Regions from separate parts of the Tsukamurella tyrosinosolvens genome, predicted to be linked through region 2. Evidence: riboswitches for the same ligand, from Rfam matches in the RefSeq annotation. Region 2 holds a riboswitch; the other holds the start of a gene.
The links. Region 2 has a riboswitch for S-adenosylmethionine ahead of BLW32_RS03830 (aminotransferase class V-fold PLP-dependent enzyme). Riboswitches for the same ligand answer to the same signal wherever they lie in the genome.

Region 1 (7,156 bases), 3.6 Mb from region 2:
GCCGTGAAGTAGATGAACAGCATGATGCCGAGGATCGGGCCGAACGTGGCGCCGGCCGGGCCCTTCATCGCGTTGCCGATGAGCAGGGTCGCCAGCTGGATGAGGATCATGAACGCCACCGCAGCCATGAGGCCCGCGCGGGTGGCGTTGCGCCACGGGAACTGCACCCGCGGCAGGCGCGCGATCACGAAGGTCCACAGCACCCACAGCGCGAGGAGCGTGACCAGCAGCGTCGCGCCGGAGATGACGAAGTGCAGGCCGGGCACGTCGCTCAGCCCCGCGGCGTCGAGGAGCTTGGCGGTGAGTGGGCTGCTGCCTGCCGCCATCAGGGCGATGCAGGCGACGATCGCGACGAACAGGCCGGCGAGGGCACCCAGGTCGGCCAGCTTGGTCTTGACGAAGTTCTGCTCCGGCACCTTGCTGTCCCACATCTCGGTGAGACCGGCGCGGACGTTCGCCATCCAGCCGAGGCCGGCCCAGAGGCCGCCGGCGAGGCCCACGATGCCGACGGTGCTGCGGGAGGCGATCGCCTGGTCCACGAGGTCGCTGACGGACTTGCGCAGGCTCTCGTCGCTGATCACCGAGTTGATCTGCTGCTTGATCTCCGCGAGCAGCTCGGCGTCGTTGATGAGGATGTAGCCGCCGATGGCGAAGGCCACCATGATCAACGGGAACAGGGCGAAGACGCTGAAGTACGTGATGCCCGCGCCGAAGTAGTCGCCCTTCTTGTCCTGGTACCGCATGGCCGCCGCCATGATGTGGTCGAACCACGGCCATTTGTCGCGGTACTTCTGGAGCATGTCGAGACGTCCTCCTGCAGTTCGCTACTGCACACGGGCTAGGGCGCCAGGAACCCTACCCTGTCGTAGACGTCGGCGAGGGTCCGGGACGCGATCTCGCGCGCCCGCTCGCGGCCCGCGGTCAGGACCTTGTCCAGCTCGCTGCGGTCGTCCAGGTAGCCCTGTACCCGTCCCCGCAGGGGCGTCGCGAAGTCGACGAGGACGTCGGCGACCCGGGTCTTCAGGTCGCCGTAGCCCTTGCCCTCGTATGCGAGCTCCAGGTCCGGGATCGACGTGCCGGTGAACGCGGACTCGATGGTGAGCAGGTTGGAGACGCCGGGCTTGTTCTCGCGGTCGAAGCGGATCTCCCGCTCCGTGTCGGTGACCGCCGACTTGACCCGCTTCGCGATGACCTTGGGATCGTCGAGGATGCTGATCAGGCCCGCGTCGGACTCCGCCGACTTGCTCATCTTGGCGGTGGGGTTCTGCAGGTCGTAGATCTTGGCGGTGTCGGAGACGATGTACGCCTCGGGCACCACGAAGGTCTTCTTGAACCGGGTGTTGAAGCGCTGCGCCAGGTTCCGGGTCAGCTCGAGGTGCTGCCGCTGGTCCTCGCCCACCGGCACCAGTTGCGGGCGGTAGAGCAGGATGTCGGCGGCCATGAGGATCGGGTAGGTGAACAGGCCCACCGACGAGCTGTCGGTGCCGTTCTTGGCCGACTTGTCCTTGAACTGCGTCATGCGGCTGGCCTCACCGAAACCGGTGATGCAGCTGAGCACCCAGGTCAGTTCGGCGTGCTCGGGGATCTGCGACTGGACGAACATCGTCGACCGGGCGGGGTCCACGCCGAGGGCGAGCAGCTGCGCCGCGGCGAAGACGGTGCGCTCGCGCAGCGCCTTCGGGTCGTGCGGCGTGGTGATGCCGTGCATGTTCGGGATGAAGTAGAAGGTCTCGAACTCGTCCTGCAGCTGCACCCACTGCCGCACCGCGCCCAGGTAGTTGCCGAGGTGGAACGAGTCCGAGGTCGGCTGGATGCCCGACAGCGCGCGCTGCCGCTTCGCGGGGGTGGGGGCGGTTTCCGTCACGGGGAACGAGTCTATCGACCGCCGTTCCGCCGGTCTCCCCAGTATTCGGTCCGACGGTGCCGTCGGCCCGCGATCAGGCGTATTCGACCGTGACCGGGGCGTGGTCGGACCAGCGCAGGCTGTAGGCCTCGGCGCGTTCGACCTGGGCGGACACGGCCCGCTTCGCCAGCGCGTTGTTGGCGATCTGCAGGTCGATGCGCCAGCCGGAGTCGTTGTCGAAGGCCTTGCCCCGCCAGGACCACCACGCGTACGGCCCGGGCTCGCCCGGGTGCAGCTCGCGCACGACGTCCTTGAACGCGCGGCCCTCGCCGATGTACTCGCTCATCCAGGCCCGCTCCTCGGGCAGGAAGCCCGAGTTCTTGACGTTGCCCTTCCAGTTCTTGATGTCCAGCTCGGTGTGGCCGATGTTCCAGTCGCCGCACACCAGCACCTCACGCCGCCGCCGGCCCAGCTTCGCCAGGTAGGCGCCGAACTCGGCGCGGAAGCGGTCCTTCTCGTCCTGTCGCTCGGTGCCGACGTCGCCCGACGGGAGGTACAGCGAGCCGACGGTGAGCCCGTCGAAGTCGGCCTCGATGTACCGGCCGGTCGCGTCGAACTCCTCGCTGCCGAAGCCGACGCGCACCGCGTCCGCCTCCCGCCGCGAGAGCACGGCGACGCCGTTGCGGCCCGCGGTCGAGGACTCCGCGGCCGCGAGGTGCCAGCCCTCCTCGAGGGCCGGCGTGAGCGCCGTGAGCGTCTGCTTGTGGGTGGCGCGCACCTCCTGCAGCAGCACCACCTCCGCCTTCGTCTCGCGGAGCCACGGCAGCATGCCGAGGTTCTCCTCGGAGCGCTGCTTCACCGCGGCGCGGATGCCGTTGACGTTGATCGACGTGATGATCATGCGAGCGCCTCCACGGTCAGGCCGGCCGCGGCCCAGGCGGAGCGCACACGCGGCACGTCGGCATCGTCGGACACGGACAGCAGCACCTGCACCTCCCGGTCCGCGAGGACCGCGACGAACGTCGAGAGCGAACCGGCCTCGTCGGCGAGTACCTGCTCGGCCTCGGCGATGCCGAGCACCACGAGCGCGGGTCCGCCGAGCCAGTCGAGGTCGCCCAGGCTGTCGGCGAGCGCATCCCAGTTGGCGCCGAAGTCGAGCGGGAACTGAAGCGCGGCCGAGACCTCGTCGAGCAGTGCCGCCTTGGTGCGCATGCGGCTGCCGCGGGCCACGAGGACCCGCGGCCGTTCACGGCGCTTGAACGCGTCCAGGTCGGTGCCGGTCAGCGCGGCGCCGGCGCCGGAAGTGAGGAACTGCGGGAGGGTGCTCATCGGATCCTCGTGAAGGTCTCGTAGTGGTCCAGGGTGTACCAGGCACCGCCGTCGGCCCCGGTGATGATGCGTTCGGCGTCGCGGCCACGGCCCGACTTCTTCACGTTGACGTCCCACTCCGTGTACTTCGCGCGCTTGCCCTGCTTGTCGTTCTTGGGCAGGCGCCCCTCGAAGTTCCCGAAGTTGCGGCCGCCCTGCGTACCCGAGCCGTCCTTCGGGGGCCAGGTGCCCGCGTCGATCCGGGCGAGCGTCGCGAGGACGCGTTCCGGCGCCGCGGAGTTCGACTGTGCCGTGGCGCTCGCGGAGCCCTTCGTGGCGGCGGACGTGGCCGCGGGTTTCGCCGTGGCGGACGGCTCCGCGGGCGACTTTCCGCACGCCACGAGCCCGACGACGGTGAGCAGCGCGATCGCGCACAGCGCGAGAATCCTTCGCATAGCCCAAGACCCTACCGAGGGGCACCGACAGGTTCCGCGGTCCGCCGGGCGAGCAGCATCCCCACCCCGAAGACCACCAGTCCCGCGAGGGCCAGCCCGCTGCCGGCCAGCGCGGGCGCGGTGTAGCCCCCGCCCGCGGAGATCACGGCGCCGCCGAGCAGGGCGCCGAGCGCGTTCGCGATGTTGAGGGCGGAGTGGTTGAGCGTCGCTGCCAGGGTCTGCGCCTCGCCCGCCACGTCCATCAGGCGGGTCTGCAGCGCGGGCACGAGCGCCGAGGCCGTGAGGCCGATGAGGAAGAAGAGCGTGACCGCGGCGAAGGGCTGCGGCGCGAAGACCGAGAAGAGCGCCTGCAGCACGGCGAGCGCGGCCAGTGCGACGGCGATCGACCGGGTCACCGAGCTGTCGGCGGCGCGCCCGCCCACGGCGTTGCCGATCACCATGCCGACGCCGTACGCGGCCAGGACCGCCGGCACCGACGCCGCGCTCAGGCCCGACACGGAGGTCAGTGTGGTGGAGATGTAGGTGTAGACGGCGAACATGCCGCCGAAGCCGACGATGCCGGTGAGCAGCGCGAACCACACCTGCGGACGCGCGAGCGCGCCCAGCTCGGTGAGCGGGTTGGTCACGGGGATCTGCACCGACGGCAGGAAGGCCAGGAGCGCCGCCACGGTGACGGCGCCGATGACGACCACGACGCCCATCGCGTACCGCCAGCTCAGGGCGGTTCCGAGCCAGGTCACCAGCGGCACGCCGATGACGTTGGCGACCGAGAGGCCCATGAGCACCTGCCCCACTGCGCGGCCGCGCTCGGCGGGGCCGGCGAGGTGCGCCGCGACCAGCGCGGCGACGCCGAAGAAGGCGCCGTGCGGCAGGCCGGCGACGAAGCGCGCGGCCATCAGCGTGCCGTAGGTCGGCGCGAACACCGAGAGCGCGTTGCCCACGGTGAACGCGATCATCAGCGCGATGAGCAGCACCCGGCGCGGCACCCGCGCGAAGGCGGCCGCGATGAGCGGCGCCCCGACCACGACGCCCAGCGCGTACGCCGAGATGACGTGGCCGGCGACGGGCTCGGTGACCTCGAGGTCGGCGGCGATGTCGGGCAGCAGCCCCATCGCGGCGAACTCGGTGGTGCCGATGCCGAAGCCGCCGAGCGCCATGGCGCCGACCGCGAGCCTGGTCCGGGTAGAAGATTCCACGGAACCCTGTAACGCCTCGCGGTCTTCCACGCTTCCCACCTGCGGCTGTGACCTCGTTCACGGATTTCCGGTCCGATATGATGCGGACAGAGGTCATGAGTGTCAGCGCGCAGCCCCGGCTTGCTGACCGGCAACCCTCCACCGCGGTGGGGTGCCCCGGGTGATGACCCGGTTTCCCGGCGGTCCCCCGCCGGGTGGCAAGCGCGAGGAGAGGCTCGGTGACCATCAGCACCCGCACAGGCCGGCCCATCGACAGTCCCCCGGACTGGGCCCGGGTTCCCGACGGTGCGCTGCAGGCGGTGGCGCTCGGCCCGCTGGTCCTCGAATCGGGTGAGGTCCTCGAGGACGTCACGATGACCTTCCAGCGCTGGGGCACCCCCACCGCGGCCCACGACAACGTCGTACTGGCGCTGCACGCGTTGACGGGCGATTCGCACGTCACCGGGCCGGCGGACGACGAGCACCGCTCGGCGGGCTGGTGGGACGGGCTGATCGGCCCGGGCGCCGCGGTCGACACCGACGAGTGGTGCGTGGTCTCGGCGAACGTCCTGGGCGGCTGCTCGGGGTCGACGGGGCCGGCGTCGATCGCGCCGGACGGACGGCCGTACGGCTCCCGCTTCCCGGTGATCACCGTCCGCGACCAGGTCGAGGCGGAAGCGGCGCTGCTGCGCGCGCTGGATGTGCACGACATCGCCTCCGTCGTCGGCGGATCGATGGGCGGCGCGCGGGCCCTCGAGTGGGCCCTCATGTACGGCGATTTCCTGCGCTCCGCGCTGGTCCTCGCCGTCGGCGCCCGCGCCACGGCCGATCAGATCGGCACGCAGACCACGCAGATCGCGGCGATCAAGGCCGATCCGCACTGGCGGGGTGGCGACTACCACGCTCACGGCGTGCACCCGGACGCCGGGCTGGGCGTCGCGCGCCGGATCGCGCACCTGACCTACCGCACAGAGATCGAGTTGGACAGCCGGTTCGAGAACGCCCCGCAGGGCGACGAGGATCCCCGTGCCGGCGGCCGGTACGCCGTGACCTCGTACCTCGACCACCAGGCCGAGAAGCTGGTGAACCGGTTCGACGCCGGTAGCTACGTCGTACTCACCGACGTGCTCAACCACCACGACGTGGGCCGCGGCCGCGGTGGGATCGAGGCGGCCCTGCGCCGCTGCCGGGTCCCGATCGTGGTGGGCGGCATCGACTCCGACCGCCTCTACCCGCTGCGGCTCCAGCAGGAGCTCGCGGATCTGCTGCCCGGCAGCGGCGATCCGGTGGTCGTGCACTCCCGCGACGGCCACGACGGCTTCCTCACCGAGATGGACGCGGTGGCGGATCTGCTGCGGCGCACCCTCGAGTCGGCGCGCCGCTGACCCGTCGGGGGACGAGGCGTCCGGTCAGGGCGCCGGTTCGGTGACCGTCGGCGCCGCAGCGGAATCCGCGGGCTGCCCCGGGGTGACCTCGGACGACGACGGATCCGACTGCGCCGCTCCGGTGTTCACCGGATTCGAGCTCGAACTGCCGGTGCCCTGCGCGGCGCCGGCGCCCGGCGCGACGAGGCCGTTGCCCGGCGTGGGCTGCGACGAGTCCGGGCTGGGTGTGCGGGTGCCCTCCGTGGGCGTCCCGGGCGCCGTGGTCCCGGTCGGCGTCCCCGTCGGGGTGCCGGTCGGAATGGTCGGCAGGATCGTGGTCGGCAGCGTGCCGGTCGGCGAGGTCGGCGGGACCGTCGGCGTCGTCGGAACGGGCGGACGGGTCGTGGTGGGCACGACGGGCGGCGGCGCGAAGGTGGTCATGGTGGGCGTGACCTCGTCACCGCGGCCCGGCTCGGGCGGCGGAGCCGCTGTGGGCGGGACCGGCTTCTCGGGCGGCAACGTGGACGTGACCGAGGAGATCCTCGCCTCCGTGGTGGAGGTGTCGTCCGAGGTCACGGAGTCGGAGGAGGTGGGAACCACCTCCTCGGTGCTGCGCGCAGCCGGTCCGATGATCCCCGTCGCGTACCCCGTGGCGAGGACTGCGCCGGCGAGCGCGGCGACCACGAGCAGCGGCAGGATCGCCGCGGTGAGCCGCACGCTGTGCCCGCCCAGTACGCCGATACCGCTGTTGACCGCCGACGACGGTGCGGTGCCCGCGGCCCGGCGGTCGGCCGCGATCAGCGCGGCACCGGACGCCGTGATGGTCTCGGGCTCGTCGACGACCACCGGCTCGATGCCGGCATCGCGAGCCGCGGAGGAGACCGCCTCCCGCACAACGACGTTCAGCGCGCCCGCACCGATCAGTGCCAGCGCCTCCGGCGCGGCGGGCGCGCCGGCCGCGGCCGACCGCACGAGCGCGGCGAGGTGGTCGGCGGGTGCGGCGCCGGCACC
Region 2 (7,156 bases):
CCGCGCCAAGGGCGTCACCGACGACGCGCCCGTCGTCTTCCTCTGTCGCTCCGGGCACCGCTCGATCGGCGCCGCGGAGACCGCGACCGCCGCCGGCGTGCAGCGCGCCTACAACGTGCTCGACGGCTTCGAAGGCCCCATCGACGCACTCGGACATCGGGGCGTCGCGGGCTGGCGCGCCGACGGCCTGCCCTGGCGGCAGTTCTAGGCTGAAGCCATGACGGAGTTCAGCCCCCTGCCCGACGGCCTGCGGCCCGAGACGTACGCCGTGCGCGGCGGAGTCCTGCGCACGAACTACGAGGAGACCTCCGAGGCGCTGTTCCTGAATTCGGGCTACACCTACGAGAGCGCCGAGGCCGCCGAGGCCGCGTTCAACGGCGACATCGACCGGTTCGTCTACTCGCGCTACGGCAACCCGACGGTGGCAATGTTCCAGGAGCGCCTGCGCCTCTTGGAGGGCGCTGAGGCGTGCTTCGCGACCGCCTCCGGCATGTCGGCGGTCTTCACCGCGCTCGGCGCGCTGCTCAAGGCCGGCGACCGGCTCGTGGCGGCCCGCTCGCTGTTCGGCTCCTGCTACGTCGTGTGCAACGAGATCCTGCCGCGCTGGGGCATCGAGACCGTCTTCGTCGACGGCGAGGACCTCGCGCAGTGGGAGGAGGCGCTCAGCGTCCCCACCCAGGCGGTGTTCTTCGAGACGCCCGCGAACCCGATGCAGGGCCTGGTCGACGTGCGCGCCGTGGCCTCGCTGGCGCACGCCGCGGGCGCGCAGGTGGTGCTCGACGCCGGCTTCACGCCCGTCGGCTACCAGGACTCGCTCGGCATGGGCGCCGACGTGATCGTCCATTCCTCCACCAAGACCATGGACGGCCAGGGCCGCGTCATGGGCGGCGCGATCCTCGGCCGGTTCGACTACATCGACGGCCCGGTGAAGCAGCTGATGCGGCACACCGGTCCCGCGATGGCGCCGTTCAACGCGTGGGTGCTGCTCAAGGCGCTGGAGACGCTGGACCTGCGGGCCGAGCGCGTCAGCGCGAACGCGCAGAAGGTCGCCGAGTTCCTCGACGCCGACCCGCGCGTCTCGAAGGTGCTCTTCCCCTTCCTGCCCTCGCACCCGCAGCACGAGCTGGCGAAGCGGCAGATGAAGGCCGGGGGCACGGTGATCACCCTGGAGCTGGCCGACGGTGCCCTGGCCGGCAAGGAGCGCGCCTTCGAGTTCCTCAACCGGCTGCAGGTCATCGACATCTCCAACAACTTCGGCGACGCCAAGTCGCTGATCACCCACCCCGCCACCACGACGCATCGAGCGACGGGGCCGGAGGGGCGCGCGAAGATCGGGCTCACCGACTCGATGCTGCGCCTGTCCGTGGGGCTGGAGAACGTCGCCGACCTCATCGCCGACCTGGACCGCGCCCTCGGCTGACCCGCCGGAATGTGCGGTCGTTCGTACTCACGATCGCTCAGCCGGATGACCGCACATCCACCCCAGCTCGCCACCGCCGGACGGCATCCTCGGAGACCGGCGCGCCCCATCCGTGGGGCCGCGCGGCGGAGCCGATGTGGAAGGCGTCGATTCCTGCTCCCATGAGCCGCGGCAGGTGGCCGAGGCGCAGCCCTCCGCCGGCCAGGATCCGGTGCGGTCCTGCGGCTTCCGCGATGAGCGTGGCGATCCCGTCGTCGACGCCGGCGGCCGCACCCGCGGTGAGGAACCCGTCGAGCCCCGGCAGCTCCGCCACGGCGGCCCGCAGCGCAGCGCGGTCCGCGCAGTGATCGATCGCGCGGTGGAACGTCCACGGCGCGCCGTCGATCGCCTCGACGATGCGCGTGACCGCCTGCAGCTCGACCGTCCCGGCGGGCGTGAGGAAGCCGAGCACGAACTCCTCCGCCCCCGCACTCCGCATGTCGGCTGTACGCCGCAGGAGCTCGTCGACGTCCCCGGCCGCGAAACCGTCGGTGACCCGGAGCATCACGCGCGCCGGGATGTCCACGGCGGCACGGACCTCCGCGACGGTGTCGGGGGAGGGACTCAGCCCGTCCGCCGCCATGTCGGCGACGAGCTCCACCCGGTCCGCGCCGCCCTCCTGCGCGGCGACCGCGTCCCGGGCATCCAGAGCGATCACTTCGAGCAACGGCATGAAACCAGTCTCCCAAAGGCGCTGCTGGAAATCCGATGGACCGAAGTGTTGCGGCCGAATACGCTGCCGTGCATGGATATGCGCAAGCTCCCCGAATCGCTGCGGCAGTGCTACTGCCGTCGGTTCGGCGTGCCCGCATAACCTGCGGCAACCCGGGCCGTCGCTTCACCGCCGGCCCGGTGCCCATGCCTCACACGCATGGCTTCTCGGACCGGTGACCATCACATCGAGACGAGAAAGACATGGAGAAGATCAGTAAGTCCTTGGTCTCGTGGGCGTCCATCCTGGACGAGAAGACCCGCGAGCAGGCGATCACCACGGCGAAGCTGCCGTTCATCTACCCGCACATCGCGTTGATGCCCGACGCCCACCTGGGCAAGGGCGCCACCGTCGGTTCGGTCATCCCGAGCCTCGGCGCGGTGATCCCCGCGGCGGTCGGCGTCGACATCGGCTGCGGCATGATCGCGGTCCGCACCCAGTTCACGCTGGCCGACCTGCCCGACGACCGCGCGACGGTCCGCGAGGCCATCGAGCGGGCGATCCCGCTCTCGCCGGGCCGCTACAACAAGAAGGTCGTGGCCACGGCGGAGCCGAGGATCGCGGAGCTGACGGCGCTCGCCGAGCGGGCCGATTTCGACCCGGCCCAGTACGCGGGGAACTGGAAGCTCCAGCTGGGCACGCTAGGCGGAGGGAATCACTTTGCAGAGCTAAGTATTGATGGCGACCAGCGGGTCTGGGCGTTCCTGCACTCCGGCTCCCGCGGCGTGGGCAACAAGATCGCCCAGCACCACATCGCCGTGGCGACCCGCCTGTGCGCGCAGTGGTGGATCGAGCTGCCGGATCGGGACCTGGCCTACCTCGTGGAGGGGACGCCCGAGTTCCGCCGGTACATCGCGGAGCTCACGTGGGCGCAGCACTTCGCGCTGCTCAACCGTGAGGAGATGATGGACCGGGTGATCCGGCAGCTCGGTGAGTGGGTGGGGACGCCCGTCGTCGAGGCGGAGCGGATCAACTGCCACCACAACTTCACCAAGCGCGAGAAGCACTTCGGCAAGGAGGTGTGGGTCTCGAGGAAGGGTGCGATCGAGGCCACCGAGGGCAGGCTCGGCCTCATCCCGGGCTCCATGGGCACCGCGTCGTACATCGTCGAGGGCAAGGGCTACGCCCCGTCGCTGAACAGCTCGCCGCACGGCGCGGGCAGGGAGTACTCCCGGTCCGCGGCCCGGAAGGCCTTCACGCACGAGCAGCTGCGGGAGGCCATGGCGGGCATCGAGTTCCGCGACAGCCCCGACTTCATCGACGAGATCCCGCAGGCCTACAAGCCGATCGACCGCGTCATGGCCGACGCGGAGCAGTTGGTCACGGTCCGCGCCGTCCTGCGCCAGATCGTGAACGTCAAGGGGCAGTGAACCGTTCTCCGGCTGGGAACCCTCAGCCGGGGAACGGCTCCTCCGTGTGACCGACGAGGTCGGCGACGGAGTCGATGGTGCGGGTGGGGCGGTACGGGTAGGCGGTCACCGACTCGCGGGTGGAGATGCCGGTGAGCACCAGGATCGTGCGGAGGCCGGCCTCCAGGCCGCACACGATGTCGGTGTCCATCCGGTCGCCGATCATCAGAGTGTCCGCGGAGTGCGCCCCGAGGGCACGCAGCGCCGACCGCATCATCAGCGAGTTCGGCTTGCCCACGTAGTAGGGGGAGCGGCCCGTGGCCTCGCGGATCAGGGCGGCCACGGCACCGGTCGCGGGCAGTAGGCCGTCGCGCGACGGCCCCGTCGGGTCCGGGTTCGTGGCGATGAAGCGCGAGCCGCGGTCGATCAGGCGGATCGCCGTGGTGATCGCCTCGAACGAGTACGTGCGGGTCTCGCCGAGCACCACGTAGTCCGGATCGTTGTCGGTGAGCACGTAGCCCGCGTCGTGCAGCGCCGTCGTCAGGCCCGACTCGCCGACGACGTAGGCGGTGCCGTTCGGCCGCTGGTCCTGGAGGAACTTCGCGGTGGCGAGCGCGGAGGTCCAGATCCGCGACTCGGGGATGTCGAGGCCGGTGGCGACCAGGCGGGCGCGCAGGTCGCGCGGGGTGCGCGTCGAGTTGTTGGTGAGCACCATGAACGGCGTCCCGCCGGCCGTCAGCTCCGCGATGAAGGCGTCGGCGCCGGGGATCAGGTGCTCCTCGTGGACCAGCACCCCGTCCATGTCCATCAGGTACGTCCACTCGCTCATGCCCGCGAATCTACTCCCGGAGGTTTGGCGTCGCCGTGATTCGAACCTTGACGCCGGGCCGCGCGACAGGGCATTCTCGACGCAGGTCATGAGTGCCAGTGACAAGCCCCGGCTCGCTGGTCGGCAACCCTCCTCCGCGGTGGGGTGCTCCGGGTGACGACCTGGCCGTGCCGAACCGTGCACGGCAAGCGCGGATTCGCGGCACTCATCGTTCGGTGCCGTGCGTCCTGATACCGAAGGACATCTCTCATGAGCATCGCCACCACCGAGCGCACCGTCTGCCTCACCCCGACCGTCACGTCGCCCGTCACCGCCGTCCGCAGCACGCCGCTCTCGCTGGGCCCCCTCGCCTCGGTCACCGGTGCCGACGAGTACGCCCCGCTCAACGACGGTGCGACGGTCCGCTACGCCAACTTCGACTACGCCGCGAGCGCTCCCGCCCTGGTCGAGGTGCAGGCGGCCGTCCAGGAGGCGCTGGGGGAGTACGCGAGCGTGCACCGCGGCGCCGGCTACCTCTCTCAGCGCTCCACCTCCCGCTACGAGCGGGCTCGCGAGGTGGTCGCCGAGTTCGTGGGCGCCCGCGCCGACGACCACGTCATCTTCACCGGCAACACCACCGACTCGATCAACCTGCTGGCGGGCTGCGTGCCCGGCGAGGTCGTGGTCCTCGATTGCGAGCACCACGCGAACCTGCTGCCGTGGAAGCGGATCGGCGCCCGCGTGATCTCCGCGCCGCTGTCGATCGAGGGCACCCTCGAGGTGCTCGAGAAGGAGCTGCGCGCGCGTCCCGCGGCCCTGGTCAGCGTGACCGGCGCCTCCAACGTCACGGGTGAGGTGCTGCCCATCCGCCGGCTCGCCGCGCTCGCGCACCGGCACGGTGCGCGGATCGCGGTCGACGGCGCCCAGCTGGTGCCGCACCGTCGGATCTCGCTGCGCGAGAGCGGCGTCGACTACCTCGCCTTCTCCGGACACAAGCTGTACGCGCCCTTCGGCTCCGGCGTGCTCGTCGGCCGCGCAGACTGGCTCGACGAGGCCGAGCCCGTCCGCTGCGGCGGCGGCGCCAGCTACGAGGTGATCGGCACGCCCGTCTCGAAGTCCGTCGAGGTGGCCTGGCACACCGGGCCCGCGCGGCACGAGGCCGGCTCGCCGAACGTCCTGGGCGCCGTCGCGATCGCCGCGGCGTGCGAGGCCATCGAGCGCCTCGGCGAGGACGCCATCGCCCGCCACGAGCGGTTCCTCACCGACCTGCTGCTGCGCTCGCTCGAGGGTGTCGACGGGGTCCGCACGCTGAAGATCTGGGCCGACTCCACCGAGCGGGTGGGCATCGTGGCCTTCACCGTCGCCGGCCGCACGCCCCGCGAGGTCGCCGAGTTCCTCTCGTCCGAGCACGGGATCGGCGTGCGCGACGGGAAGTTCTGCGCCCACCCCGTCGTTCACCGATTGGGATGCTACGACGGCGCCGTCCGCGCGAGCATCGGCCTCGGCACGAGCGAGAACGACGTGCGTCGCCTGGCGCACGCCCTCGAAGACCTGTCCGCACGAGCGAAGTGAACCCGGAGGAACCCATGACCGTCTCCCGCCCCGCACTGGTGGTCACCGTCGACGGTGAGCCCGCGGCGACCAGTCTGACGCGCGTCCGCGCCGCCGACCTGCGCCTCGCGCAGCGGGAGCGCGGCTACCTGCGCGCCGAGGCCGAGCGCGCCGGGCGGGAGCCGGCCGCGGTCGCGCTCGAGGTCGACGTCGTGATCGACGAGCGCGCCGCGGACGCCCGCGCCAGCTACGCCCCGAGCGGCGCCGCGCCGCAGGGCATCACGTACATCGGCACCCCGTCGGGCCTGAAGTCCCTGATCGAGGACGTCTACGCGGCCGAGGTCGCCGACGCGGTGGTCCTGCGACCCGTGGGCGGTGCCCGCACCAAGGACCTGATCGCCACCCTGCTGGCGGCGTAGCGCCCGCGGGCATACTGGTCGGCGTGACCGAGCAGTACTCCGCCCGCACCGAGACCGTCCGCGCGGCGCTGGCCGCCGCGGGGCATCCGGACACCGTCCGCCTGGTGCCCGACGGTGCCAAGACCGCCGCGGAGGCCGCGGCGGCGCTGGGCTGCGAGGTGGGCGCGATCGCCAACAGCCTCGTCTTCCTGGCCGACGGTGCGCCGCTGCTCGTCCTCTCGAGCGGGCGGCACCGCGTGGACACCGACGGCCTCGCGCAGCGGCTCGGCTACGGCGCGATCACCCGCGCGAAGCCCGACGACGTGGCCGCCGCGACCGGCCAGGTGATCGGCGGCGTCTCGCCCGTCGGGCATCCGCGGCCGGTGGTCACCGTGATCGACGAGTCGCTCGCCGGCTATCCGGACCTGTACGCCGCGGCGGGGACCCACGACACGATCTTCCGCACCGACTTCGCCGCGCTCGTGGCGCTCACAGGTGCCAGAATCGTCACGACATCGGCGTCATAGGCCGGTTCGCCCGAGTCGACTAGTTCTCCTAATAGTTGTAGGCTGCACGTAGTTTTGCATGTCCGAACACGGCGACGTGGACGGACGGGACCTGCGGAGGCGTGATGACGGACGAGGAACGTGCGGACCGGATCGAGGGGATCGTCGGCGTGATCGCCGAGCTCACCCGGCTCAAGGAGCGGCACGCGGTGATGACGCGGCACGCGGTCGCGCCCGACGGCGTCGAACTCGCTGCGTACACCGCGCTCTTCGCGCTCGTGAAGGACGGGCCCATGCGCTCGTCCGTGCTCGCGGACCAGATCCATACGGACCCCTCCACCGCGAGCCGGTACGTGACCACCCTGACCAACCT

Region 1: linked by a shared signal. The riboswitch ahead of metX (homoserine O-acetyltransferase MetX) and the one ahead of BLW32_RS03830 (aminotransferase class V-fold PLP-dependent enzyme) in region 2 are both predicted to bind S-adenosylmethionine.

Annotation. Positions count from the first base shown of each region.
Region 1 covers NZ_FNSA01000003.1:4,087,180-4,094,335, forward strand. Annotated here, with positions in the region: gene yhjD (inner membrane protein YhjD) at 1-800, opposite strand, end outside; gene trpS (tryptophan--tRNA ligase) at 839-1,864, opposite strand; gene BLW32_RS22220 (exodeoxyribonuclease III) at 1,938-2,744, opposite strand; gene BLW32_RS22225 (barstar family protein) at 2,741-3,172, opposite strand; gene BLW32_RS22230 (guanyl-specific ribonuclease) at 3,169-3,606, opposite strand; gene BLW32_RS22235 (MFS transporter) at 3,618-4,763, opposite strand; SAM riboswitch class IV at 4,894-5,012, shown strand; gene metX (homoserine O-acetyltransferase MetX) at 5,021-6,166, shown strand; gene BLW32_RS27810 (hypothetical protein) at 6,191-7,156, opposite strand, start outside.
Region 2 covers NZ_FNSA01000003.1:514,579-521,734, forward strand. Annotated here, with positions in the region: gene BLW32_RS03805 (rhodanese-like domain-containing protein) at 1-208, shown strand, start outside; gene BLW32_RS03810 (O-succinylhomoserine sulfhydrylase) at 218-1,420, shown strand; gene BLW32_RS03815 (copper homeostasis protein CutC) at 1,458-2,132, opposite strand; gene BLW32_RS03820 (RtcB family protein) at 2,375-3,541, shown strand; gene BLW32_RS03825 (HAD-IIA family hydrolase) at 3,564-4,349, opposite strand; SAM riboswitch class IV at 4,434-4,546, shown strand; gene BLW32_RS03830 (aminotransferase class V-fold PLP-dependent enzyme) at 4,599-5,900, shown strand; gene BLW32_RS03835 (hypothetical protein) at 5,915-6,298, shown strand; gene BLW32_RS03840 (YbaK/EbsC family protein) at 6,322-6,804, shown strand; gene BLW32_RS03845 (MarR family winged helix-turn-helix transcriptional regulator) at 6,909-7,156, shown strand, end outside.